One region of the Breoghania sp. L-A4 genome, then DNA from elsewhere that is predicted to be linked to it. Evidence: predicted binding sites of a transcription regulator. Region 1 holds the regulator's gene; each other region holds the start of a gene.
The links. The regulator PhoB, encoded in region 1, activates phosphate uptake and scavenging genes when phosphate is short. The targets are predictions, from matches to a motif close to TGTCATNNANCTGTCAT.

Region 1 (4,174 bases):
CGGTCCGTCCGGTTGCGGCAAGTCGACGTTCCTGCGCTGTCTTAACCGCATGAACGACACCATTGAGGGCTGTCGCGTAACCGGCAAGATCACCCTGCAGGGCGAGGACGTCTACGATCCCAAGATCGACGTCGTCGAGCTGCGCGCCAGCGTCGGCATGGTGTTCCAGAAGCCCAACCCGTTCCCCAAGTCGATCTTCGAGAACGTCGCCTACGGTCCGCGAATCCATGGCCTCGCGCGCACCAAGACGGAAATGGAAGAGATTGTGGTCACCAGCCTGCGCAAGGCGGGCCTGTTCGAGGAGGTCAAGGACCGGCTCGACGAGCCGGGCACGGGCCTGTCCGGCGGCCAGCAGCAGCGCCTGTGCATCGCGCGCGCCATCGCGGTGAGCCCGGAGGTGATCCTGATGGACGAGCCGTGCTCGGCGCTCGACCCGATCGCCACGGCACGCGTGGAGGAGCTGATCGACGAATTGCGCGAGAACTACACGATCGTCATCGTGACGCACTCGATGCAGCAGGCCGCGCGCGTGTCGCAGCGCACGGCGTTTTTCCATCTGGGCACCCTGGTGGAGGAAGGTCCGACGGACGATATCTTCACCAACCCGCAGGACAAGCGGACCCAGGACTACATCACCGGCCGTTTCGGCTGATTTTTCGCCCGCACCAGGCGCGGGATACGGGAGCAATCCATGTCGGAGCATATTGTATCGGCCTACGATCAGGAGCTGAAAGCGCTGACGGGCCAGATCGCCGAAATGGGCGGATTGGCGGAAAACATCGTCGCGGATGCGATCACCACCCTGGTGCGGATGGACGGTGAACTGGCGCAGCAGGTGATCCTGAGCGACCGGCGCCTCGATCTGCTGCAGCAGCAGATCGAGGAGCAGGCCGTCCTTCTGATCGCCCGCCGCCAGCCGGTCGCCCAGGATCTGCGCGTGATCGTCTCCGCGTTGCGCACGTGCAACGAACTGGAGCGCGTCGGAGACCTGGCCAAGAACATCGCCAAGCGGGTGATCGCCATCGGCGGCCAGTTCCATTCCAAGCAGCTGGCGCTCGGCGTCGAGCACATGGCGGAACTGGCGCTGGCGCAGCTCAAGAGCGTGCTCGACGCCTACATGCAGCGCGATATCGAGACCGCCGCGATCGTGCGTCAGCGCGACGACGAGATCGACACGCTCTATACGTCTCTATTTCGCGAGTTGCTGACCTACATGATGGAAGATCCGCGCAATATCTCCTTGTGCGCCCATCTTCTGTTCTGCGCCAAGAACATTGAGCGTATCGGTGATCACGCGACCAATATTGCCGAAAACGTCCACTACATCGTCACTGGCGAACAGCTTGCCGACGATCGTCCGCGCACCGACGAGCTGTCTCTGGCGGACAATCCGGCGGAAGGCTAGGGCGCGGACCGCGGCCGCAATGAACGCCGACGCAGCGAGGATGTCATCCCCGGAAGGGGCATCCACTGCCGGCGGGCATTCGGCGCGGCGGAAATGTAGCCAGCTATCGAAGTGAAACAATCAGGAGCGATTGGGAATGCCGAAGGTTCTGGTCGTTGAGGATGAAGAGCCGCTCAGGTTGCTTCTTCAGTATAACCTTGAATCCGAGGGATATACCGTCGAGACGAGTGCACGGGGTGACGAGGCGGAGCTGCGTTTGCGTGAAACCCAGCCGGATCTGCTGTTGCTTGACTGGATGCTGCCCGGCCTGTCCGGCATCGAGTTGTGCCGCCGGCTGAGGGCGCGCGAGGAAACCGAACGGCTGCCGGTGATCATGCTCACGGCGCGCGGCGAGGAGGCTGAGCGTATCCGGGGCCTGTCGACGGGCGCCGATGATTATGTCGTCAAACCGTTCTCGATCCCCGAACTGATGGCGCGGGTGCGGGCGATCCTGCGCCGCTCCAAGCCGGAAGTGGTCTCGAGCCTGTTGCGCTCCGGCGATATCGAGCTGGATCGCGAGACCCACCGGGTGCACCGCGCCTCGCGTGAGATCCATCTGGGGCCGACCGAGTTCCGGCTGCTGGAGTATCTGATGCAGGCGCCCGGCCGGGTGTTTTCCCGCGAGCAGCTGCTCGACGGGGTCTGGGGCCACGATGTCTATGTCGACGAGCGAACGGTCGACGTGCATGTCGGGCGGCTGCGCAAGGCGATCAACAAGGGACGCGCCAAGGATCCGATCCGCACCGTGCGCGGTTCCGGCTATGCCTTTAACGATCAGTTCGCATCGGGCTGACGCTCGGGCTGGAAGCCGCTGCTGGAAACAAAATGGCCGGCCTTTGTGGGGCCGGCCTTTTCATTGCATCGGACCTTCACCTCAGGTGTCGGTCACTGACCTTGATTGCGTCGGTAGAGTGCGCCCGTGTCAGGCGCGTGCGGCGGCGCGCTTGTGACGGCGCTCGTTCGCCGGCTGATAGGCGATGCGGCAGTGGTGGGCGCAATAGGGCGCACCGGAATCCGACTGCCGGCCACAGAAGTAGAAATCGTCGGTCGACGGATCGCCGATCGGCCACTTGCAGGTGCGCTCGTTGAGCTGCAGGATCGAGGCGCGTTCCTCGACCGGGATTACCAGCTCATGCACCGGCGCCGGCTTGGTTTCGATTGCCTCGGCCGGGGCTTCCTCGATCTTCAGCGCGGTCGCGCCGACGCTCCGAGGCTGCGATGCGGTGGGACGTGCGGGCGTCGCCGGGGCGGCACGCGGCCGGCGCGGTTTCGCAGCCGTGTTCGTGGATTTTGCCCGGCCCGACAGCCCAAGCCGGTGAACCTTGCCAATCACAGCATTGCGGGTAACACCGCCAAGCTCCGCCGCAATCTGGCTGGCGCTGAGACCTTCGGCCCACAATTTTTTGAGGAGGTCGACGCGTTCTGTTGTCCAAGACATAAGTTTTCAACTCCACCGGTTCGCCGCTATGCACCGGCAATACATGGCCTGCGGGCCGTCACCGACGCCCGTATCTGTTAACGAGTTGTATACGAACGGGGTCTGCAACACGATATGTCGTATCTGATAGACACAACCATACAATATCACGTGTCTGCCAGGCAACCCTCGCACATGCGAAGAGGGCTGTAATCCGTAGTTTTCCCCAGAATTGAGCGGCTGTATTCCGCCGTTTTCAGGGCATGCTGCGCGGCGCGGCCAAGCATTGACACGATACCATCCCCGCAGTGTATATAGAGACCCTCCGACGTGCCGCCATCCTTGGCGGCACGCTTTGTTTTTGGCCTGTGTTTCTTGGGAAAAGTCGATGAGCGCCTCAGCGCTGTTTGACACTTACGCGCGCAGCAAACTGACCTTCGTCAGGGGCGAGGGCTGCTGGCTCGAAACCTCCGATGGTCAGCGCTACCTGGATTTTGCCGCCGGCATCGCGGTGAACTCGCTTGGGCATGCGCATCCGCATCTGGTCAGCGCCCTGCAGGAGCAGGCGGCGCGCCTGTGGCATGTCTCCAACCTCTACACCGTCGCGGGTCAGGAAACGCTTGGCGCGCGCCTGTGCGCGGCAAGCTTCGCCGAGAAGGTGTTCTTCACGAATTCCGGCGCCGAGGCGATGGAAATGTCCATCAAGACGGCCCGCCGCTACCAGTTCGCCGAAGGCGCGCCCGAGCGCTATGGCATCATTACCTTTGAAGGCGCGTTCCACGGACGCACCATCGCCACCATCGCGGCCGGCGGACAGGCGAAATATCTCGAGGGTTTTGGTCCCAAGGCGCCGGGCTTCACGCAGGTTCCGCTCGAGGACATGGATGCGCTGAAGGCGGCCATTACCGATGAGACGGCGGCGATCCTGATCGAGCCGATCCAGGGCGAGGGCGGTATCCGCCCGGTCTCGCATGGCTTTCTGCGCGAATTGCGCAGACTGTGCGACGACAAGGGCCTTATGCTGATCTTCGACGAGATCCAGACCGGTCTGGGCCGCACGGGCAAGCTTTTCGCGCATGAATGGTCGGGCGTCACGCCCGATATCATGGGCATCGCCAAGGGTCTTGGCGGCGGCTTCCCCGTTGGCGCCTGTCTGGCGACGGTCGAGGCCGCATCGGGAATGACCGCCGGGACCCACGGCACGACGTTTGGCGGCAATCCGCTGGCCATGGCCGTGGGCAACGCGGTTCTCGACGTGATCCTGGAAGAGGGCTTTCTGGACCGCGTCAGCCGGCTTGGACTGGCGCTGAAGC
Region 2 (4,174 bases), 680 kb from region 1:
GATGAAGTTCCCCACGCCCGACTATCGCGGCCTGGCGGGTGCGCCGGGTTTCATCGTCGTGGTCTCGGATTTCCGCTGGGTGCAGGCGTTCCCGGTGCTCAAGGACGACGAGTCCGATCTCAACCGCATGTACAAGGAAAACGCCGAGCGCATCCTGCTGCAATCGGTGGCCGCCGCCACCATGTCGGCGCATCTGGCCGCCGCCGCGCTTGGTTACAACGTCTGGTGGGTCACCGCGATCGGCCAGGAGAACGCGCAGAAGGAAATGAAGCCGTTGCTCGGCATTCCCGAGGAGCTCTCGGTCCTCGACATACTCGCCTTCGGCCCGCCCGCCAAGCCGCCTTACAAGCGCTGGAAGAAGCAGCTCGGCGAGATCGTCAGTTGGGACCGGTTCAATCCCGAACACTTTATGTCCGACGCCGAGCTCGAGGACTGGATCAGGACCAAGCGCCACAAGGTGATGTTCCGCGACGCCAGCAAGGTGGATTGAGAGAGGTCGCCGCTCACTGCATCAGTGTCAGGCCGAGGAAAAGCCCGGCCGACAGTAGCGCCGCCGCCGGAACGGTGATGATCCACGCGGCGATGATGGTGGTGAAATGCGCGCGCCGCACCAGTTTGCGCCGCGAGATTTCTTCCGGCGCCTGGTAGTCGGAGTCGAGCGCGGTATCGGAATCGTTGCGCTTGGCGCGCAGGTAGTCGGCCCGGCGCTTGCTCTTGGCGGTGTAGTACTCGCGGAAGAAGCCGACGCCGAAGACCGCGCCCACGGCGATATGCGTCGAGGACACCGGCAGGCCGAAGGCCGAGGCGACGATCACGGTGATGGCGGCCGATAGCGCCACGCAATAGGCGCGCATCGGGTTCATCTTGGTGATCTGCTCGCCGACCATGCGGATCAGGCGTGGGCCGTAGAGAAACAGCCCGAGGCTGATGCCCGCGGCGCCGATCATCATCACCCAGACGGGAATCCCGACTTTGGCGACGATGTCGCCGGATTGCACCGCGTGCAGGATGGCGGCCAGGGGGCCTACGGCGTTGGCCACGTCGTTGGCGCCATGGGCGAAGGAGAGCAGGGCGGCGGAACATATCAAGGGAAGGTGGAAGAGCCTGCGCAGCGACTGGTTGCGGTTCTCCATCCCCTCGGACTGCCGGTGCACCCAGGGTTTCGCGATCGCCCAGCACAGTGCGAACGTGGCGACGCCAATGACGGCGATGGCCGTGGCGTCGGCCTTCCAGACCTTCTTCAGGCCCTTCATCGCCAGATAGCAGGAGAAGACGCCGGCCATGGTCGCCAGCAGCAGCGGCACCCACCGCCGCGCGGCGGCGATCTTGTCGTCGCGGTAGATGATGTTGGCCTTGATGAACGCCAGGAACAGCGCCGCGATGACACCACCGAGGACCGGTGAGATCACCCAGCTCGCGGCGATCATGCTCATCGTCGTCCAGTTGACGGCGCCGAAGCCCACGGCCGCAATGCCGGCGCCCATGACGCCGCCGACCACGGAATGGGTGGTGGAGACGGGCGCGCCGATCCAGGTGGCGAGATTGACCCACAGCGCGGAGGACAGAAGCGCCGCCATCATCGCCCAGATGAACGTCTGGCTGTCGGGCACCAGCGAGGGATCGATGATGCCCTTGGAGATGGTCGAGACCACGTCGCCGCCGGCCAGCAGCGCACCGGCGCTTTCGAACACGGCGGCGATGATCAGCGCGCCGGTCATGGTCAGGGCGCGCGAGCCGACCGCGGGACCGACGTTGTTGGCCACGTCGTTGGCGCCGATGTTCAGCGCCATGTAGCCGCCCAGCATGGCCGCGATGACGATGAACACGGCGCTGGTCTGCACGCCGGTCTGGCTGGCGGCGAAGGCGGCGGTGAGCGACAGGAACAGCAGCGCCAGACCGGGAGCGACGAGGCGCTGGGAGATCCTGCGCGCCGCGTATTCGACATGGACGATCTTGTCGAGATCCTTGTCCAGGGACGTCTTCTTGGAGTGCGCCTGAGGCAGCACGTCGGCGTCGGTCTTCAGCGTCATCAAGAGCCTCTTGCTTCTGGCCGGTCCAGTCCGCTCTGCGGCGGGTTTTCCCTGTGCGGTCCTTGGCTCCCCTGGGCGCATGCCCTGGAAATCCCTCCGCCTGCGACCGCGACCTGAACTCTCCAGGGCGGCCGGATCTGCGCACCGTCATAGAAGTGTGACGCGCTGATGACAAACCGTTCGTCGCCAAGCGGCAAAAAACGCGCGGAAAACCGGGAATTAGCCCGCAGAATTACGCATTGAGGGACGTGGGCGGGGAAAGGAGAGGCTCAGGCCGCTGGTTTGAAACCCGTGAGAATCGCCGCCAATTCGTCTTCCGACACCCGTTCGGCCGCCTCGGCCGGGGTCATCCAGCGACGCTCGCGTTCATGCTTCTCCGGCCACTTGTTCAGTTCGGTCAGAACCTTCAGCGGGAACACGCTGACGTGGCAGATGACATCGGGCTTCTTGTCCATCCGTTTGGTGTAGCGAAAGATGCCGATCGGGTCCTTGCCGATCTTGCCGCGCACGCCCGCTTCCTCATGGGCCTCGAGCAAGGCAAGCTTGTGTGGCGACATGCGCTTCTTCGGCCAGCCCTTGGGGATGACCCAGCGGCCGGTGTCGCGGCTGGTCACCAGCAGAATTTCCATGTCCCCGTTTTCGCGCAGGCGATAGGGCAGCGCCGCGTACTGGCGGGCATGCTTGAGCGACGAGCGCTGCGGCCGCATTGTTCCGGGTCTCAGCACGGCGGAGACGACTTTCAAGATTTCTGATCGTGTGTCGGTCAACGAAGTGCCTCGGATTGGCGCATTGGGCGAGGAACCGGATGCGAAAGGCGCATCGGGACGAGAAAATATCGGCCGCGACGACACGGCACGGCGCGTTCAGTGTGGCGGGCTGAACGACTCCAGGATCGTGGAGAGTTCAGCCTCTTCAACCATGCCGGCCGCCTGTGTCAGACTGATCCATGACCGTTGCCGCTCATCCATTTCCGGCCACTGGGCCAATACCATCTTTACATGCATGGGAAAGACCGCGACCCGGCATTGCACATCCGGGCGTCTTTCCATGCGTTTGACATAGTGGAAGTGGCCGATCGCCCGCTTGGCGATGGTGCCCTTCACGCCGGCTTCCTCGAAGGCTTCGAGCATCGCCAGCTTGTGCGGTGCCATGCGTTTCTTGGGCCAACCCTTCGGCAGGATCCAGCGTCCCGTGCCGCGGCTGGTCAGCAGCAGAACCTCGACAGTATCCTCAGCGACCCGGAATGGCAGCGCTGCATATTGTCTCTTCTGTTTCATACCGCTTGTGGTGTCGCCGGTTGTTGGTCCGGACCAATGGTTCCCCATCAAAGGCAGAGGGCCGCTGTGCGCCGCCGTTATGAAATACCGCAGCAGCGGGCGCATAGCTGACGCATCGTCACATACCGAAACTTCCAGCGCTTATCAATGCGCGTTGCCCTGTATCAGCCGCGATTCCTTGTTGCCGATCAAGGGTCAAAGGTCTGCCGGAGCGCGCCAGCCGCGGAATGTCCTAGAGCGTGATGCGGTAGCGGGCGAATCCGCGCGCGCCGTCGCCCGCCGGCTCGATCGCCACGCCCTTCACGTCGTCCATGAACGCCCGCGCCCCTGGCCCTGTTTCAAACAGCACGGTGGTGCCGGGCACCGGCGCGAAGGACCAGTTGGCGTCGGCTTCGGGATTGATGGTTCCACGGTCGACGATATAGCGCACGACCACGTCGCGGTTGGTGTCGGGGCCGACGAAGACCACGACATCGTCCTCGATGCCGGGAAAATGGCCGCCGCCGCCGGCGCGATAATTGTTGGTGGCGACGATGAAGGTCGCCCGCATGTCGATGGGCGCGCCATTGTGGCTGAGATTGACGATGCGATTGGCCTTGGGATCGGCCAGGCTGCCGTCGGCGCCGTATTTCGCCGGCTGCGTCAGGTCGATCTCGTAGGTCACACCATCGATGACATCGAAATTGTAGCTGGGGAAGTCCGCGTCGATGAGCATCTGGTCCGTCTTGCCCGGCGCGATCCGGTTGAAGATGCCGGCCGACATCTCCAGCCACTCTTTCACCATCGCGCCGGAGATCGCCACCGCGCGCACGGTGTTGGGGTAGAGGTAGAGATCGGCGACGTTCTTGATGGCGATGGGGCCCGGGG
Region 3 (4,174 bases), 1.9 Mb from region 1:
CTATGACGACCCGGAATTCCCGCAAACCGGCGAAATGCTCGGATCCGTCGAATACGAGGCCTTCATCGCCGGCGGCGATCCGGAGTTCGCCTGGTCGCTGCCCGACGACGAGTGGGACGCCATCTCACTGAACTACACATCCGGCACCACCGGCAATCCAAAGGGCGTCGTCTACCACCACCGCGGCGCCTACCTGCTGGCGCAGGGCAACATCATCACCGGCAGCATGGGCAAGCACGCGACCTATCTGTGGACGCTGCCGATGTTCCACTGCAACGGCTGGTGCTTCCCCTGGTCGATGTCGATCGTCGCAGGCACCCATGTGTGCCTGCGCTGGGTGCGCCAGAAACCGATCTGGGACGCGCTCGCCGACCAGACGGTCACGCATCTGTGCGGCGCGCCGGTGGTCATGTCGACGATCCTCGACACCCCCGCCGCCGACAAGCGCGAACTCAATCACCAGGTGGAATTCTTCACCGCCGCCGCCCCGCCGCCGGAAACGGTGCTGGCCAACATGAAGGCCGCCGGCTTCAACGTCACCCACCTGTACGGGCTCACGGAAACCTACGGCCCGGCGGTGGTCAATGACTGGAAGGCGGAATGGGACGCTCTGGAGCCGGCGGAACAGGCAACCCGCAAGGCGCGCCAGGGCGTGCGCTACGTGCCCCTGGAAGACCTAACCGTCATGGACCCGCAGACCATGCAGCGGGTGCCCGCCGACGGCGAGACCATCGGCGAGGTGATGTTCCGCGGCAACGTGGTGATGAAAGGCTATCTGAAGAACGCAAAGGCCAGCGCGGAGGCCTTCGCCGGCGGCTGGTTCCATTCCGGCGATCTCGGCGTCATGCATCCCGACGGCTACATCCAGCTCAAGGACCGTTCCAAGGACATCATCATTTCCGGAGGAGAGAACATCTCCTCCATCGAGGTGGAAGACACACTTTACAAGCACCCCTCCATCTCCGCCGCCGCCGTGGTTGCCCGGCCGGACGAAAAATGGGGCGAGACACCCTGCGCCTTCGTCGAGCTGAAGGCCGGCATGCCCCCGTCAGCGAGAACGAGATCATTGCGTGGTGCCGCGAGCATCTGGCGCGCTTCAAGTGCCCGCGCCACGTGATCTTCACCGAACTGCCGAAGACGTCGACCGGCAAGGTGCAGAAATACGTGCTGCGCGAGATGGCGAAGAAGGCCTGAGGCGCCGGACCACAAACAGTCCGGGCGGACGGATCAGGAGCGCCCGGACTGTCTAAAGCGCGAAGCGGATGATGATTGCGTCGATGACGTTGTCGACCGCGATCGCCGCCAGGATGAGGCCCATCACCCGGCTGATGATCGAGGCGCCCGCCGGACCAATGATCTTCTGGATCCGGATGGCCGCCAGCAGCAGGACCAGCGTGATGGACAGCACCAGCAGGGTTATCCCCGCCGTGATCACCTGCGCGCCGACCGGATAGACATCGTTGTCGGTCAGAACCACGACCGCCAGCATCGCGCCGGGGGACGCTATGGACGGAATGGCCAACGGATATACCGCGTGCTCCACATCGGTCTTGGGCACCTGCGCGATTTCCGCGTCCTGCTTGGACGGCCCGAAGATCATCGTCAGCGCGAACAGGAACAACACAATGCCGCCGGCGATCTGAAACGAGGTCAGATTGACGCCGATGGCCGTGAGCACCGGCTGACCGGCGACCAGAAACCCGAGCAGCACCAGCGCGGCGATGACAACCGCGCGCAACGCCACCGCCTTGCGCCGTCCGGCCTCGATCGAAGCGGTGACGGCAAGAAACACAGGGACCGTACCGACAGGGTCGATCACCGCGAAAATCGTGGCGAATTGCTGCACCAGCAAGGACGTATTCAGGTCGGCGAACATGGGCATGGCCTCAGCGGGCGGAACGGGCGCTCGGTGAATAGCAGATTCGCCGCCGCGAGACGAAACAAAGCGGCTGCGTGCGATTCGCGAGGCGCGTTTCCGGCAGCGCTGCCGGACGGACGTCCCCGAGCATCAAAAAAAGCCGCGACCCGGTTCGGATCGCGGCTTGGCGTTAGATCTGAATGGTGAACCGCCGTGAGGCACTTCACAGGGGGAGGAAGGGTCAGTGTACCGTTGTGGCCGCCTTCAGACGCTCCAGTTCGTCTTTCAGTTGAAGCTTCGTCCGTTTGAGTTTCGCAATCTCCAGAGTGTCGGTACTTGGGTGCGCCATCGCCTTTTCGATTTCGCGATCGAGGTCGGCGTGCCGGCGCTCAAGCTGCAACAGATGCGACTGCAAGGACATGAATAAAGCCTCCTATCTAGTACGACTTTGACAACAGGAGTGTGACATAAGGCGCATCACGTGTCGAACCTCAAGACGCTGAAAAAAGCGCGCCTGCGCAGTACACAAGGGTTAAAAACAAAGCAGCCCTACAAGTGTGTAAACGCGCCCGGAACAATCCTTTCGGCCGTGCGGCGCTGCAAGCTCCATGAAAACATTATGCTTTCCGCAGACTATCTTGGAAGCGCCGGTTTGTAACGTCCACCCGGCGCCTCATGCGCGTTTGAATACCTACGTAGTGATGCGCAGCCCGCGACGTTTCAACGCGGCGCGGAACGTGACGGCGCGAGAAAAAAGAGAGAAGAGCCGCGCCAATGCGCTTTCGCAGCGTCTCAACCTTTCCGTAATCGCCAAGATGTTCTAATAGAAATGCCGTTGCAATTGCCCCCGCGCCGGAGCGAGATCCGGCGGGCCGCGTTCGTCCGACACGCGGGTCCCGCGCGGCGAGCCGCCAGGCAGAACGAGTGGAACAGTGCCGGATGCAAGTCCCGGAATACGGCGTATGACCGAAGACATGGAACAGGCCCTGCGGGCCGAACTGTCGGAGCTGCGCCAGGAGCACCGCGACCTCGACGCAGCGATCGCCGCCATGGCTGAAAGTGGCAAGGCCGACGTCATCCAGCTGCAACGGCTGAAAAAGAAGAAGCTGAAGATTCGCGACCGGATCACGCTGATCGAGGACAATCTGCTCCCCGACATCATCGCCTGATCGTCATCCGGAGCGCGGGAGGCGGCAGCAGTCGCCACCGGACACCGATCAGTCTTACCGGGCCGTCTTGGCGCGGTACATGTCCTTGTCGGCGCGATCGAGCACCGAATCCACGTCATCGCCGTCCAGAAGCCGCGTCACCCCGACGCTCGCCGACGCCGAGATCTCCATGCCCTCGAACGTCATCGGCGCCCGCGCCAATGCCTCGACAACGCGCGTGGCGGTATCGCGGGTGCTCGCCTCGTCCGCCTTCCACAGCAGAGCCACGAATTCATCGCCGCCAATGCGCCCGACCACGTCGGAACTGCGAAGCGTCGCGCGGATAACGCCGGCTGCGTGACGCAGCATCTGATCGCCGCAGGCATGGCCGTAGGTGTCGTTGATCGTCTTGAAGGCGTTCATATCGATGAAGATGAGGCCGACCGAAGAATCGTAGCGGCGCACGAAATCGAGCGTTCGCTCAACCACCCGCTGAAAGCCGCGCCGGTTCAGCAGGCCGGTGAGAGAATCACGGATCGCTTCGCGGCGCAGGTCGCGAATCTGGGCCTTCTGCTCGACGAGCTTGTCGTTGAGCCGCGCGATCTCGTCCTGCAGGCTCTCGACATACTCCCGCGCCTCTGCGGGCAAGCTGGAGAGATCAAGCGACAGCCGGGCAGGCGTATCGTTCTTGGAACTGGCCATGGTCAACAGATTCGCCCCCTACGCCGGCCCGCCATTCGCTGCCGGAAAACGGTCCGCACCCGGAGGCGGACCCACTCAAGCGCTCCGAAGAGACGCTCCGCAAAACTGGCGAATTCAGATACATTGCGGCGGCCGCTTGCTTGGCGGCCAATGATTTCTATAATCCGCGCCTTTCCAAGGCAAGACCCGCAAGGACAAGGCATGAGCGATAGCGCGAAACCGGTGGCGATTATCATGGGCAGCCAGAGCGACTGGCCGACGATGAAGAACGCCGCCGACACGCTGGCTACCCTGGGCATCGGTTATGATGCCCGCATCGTCTCCGCGCACCGCACGCCGGACCGGCTCGTCGCCTTCGCCAAGGGCGCGAAGGCGGAAGGGTTCAAGGTGGTCATCGCGGGCGCCGGCGGCGCGGCTCACCTGCCCGGCATGACCGCCGCCATGACGCCGCTGCCGGTCTTCGGCG

Region 2: the regulator PhoB is predicted to act here: its motif matches at 2,188-2,204, upstream of D1F64_RS08720 (inorganic phosphate transporter).
Region 3: the regulator PhoB is predicted to act here: its motif matches at 2,310-2,326, upstream of D1F64_RS19760 (DUF465 domain-containing protein).

Annotation. Positions count from the first base shown of each region.
Region 1 is NZ_CP031841.1:1,194,805-1,198,978, forward strand. Features, by position in the region: gene pstB (phosphate ABC transporter ATP-binding protein PstB) at 1-652, shown strand, start outside; gene phoU (phosphate signaling complex protein PhoU) at 692-1,405, shown strand; gene phoB (phosphate regulon transcriptional regulator PhoB) at 1,542-2,237, shown strand; gene D1F64_RS05590 (GcrA family cell cycle regulator) at 2,367-2,882, opposite strand; gene D1F64_RS05595 (aspartate aminotransferase family protein) at 3,250-4,174, shown strand, end outside.
Region 2 is NZ_CP031841.1:1,877,744-1,881,917, forward strand. Features, by position in the region: gene D1F64_RS08715 (nitroreductase family protein) at 1-490, shown strand, start outside; gene D1F64_RS08720 (inorganic phosphate transporter) at 504-2,030, opposite strand; gene D1F64_RS08725 (NUDIX hydrolase) at 2,300-2,737, opposite strand; gene D1F64_RS08730 (NUDIX hydrolase) at 2,894-3,412, opposite strand; gene D1F64_RS08735 (bifunctional 2',3'-cyclic-nucleotide 2'-phosphodiesterase/3'-nucleotidase) at 3,540-4,174, opposite strand, start outside.
Region 3 is NZ_CP031841.1:4,315,616-4,319,789, forward strand. Features, by position in the region: partial or broken gene D1F64_RS19750 (acyl-CoA synthetase) at 1-1,194, shown strand, start outside; gene D1F64_RS19755 (MarC family protein) at 1,247-1,876, opposite strand; gene D1F64_RS19760 (DUF465 domain-containing protein) at 2,100-2,279, opposite strand; gene D1F64_RS19765 (DUF465 domain-containing protein) at 2,821-3,027, shown strand; gene D1F64_RS19770 (GGDEF domain-containing protein) at 3,082-3,708, opposite strand; gene purE (5-(carboxyamino)imidazole ribonucleotide mutase) at 3,910-4,174, shown strand, end outside.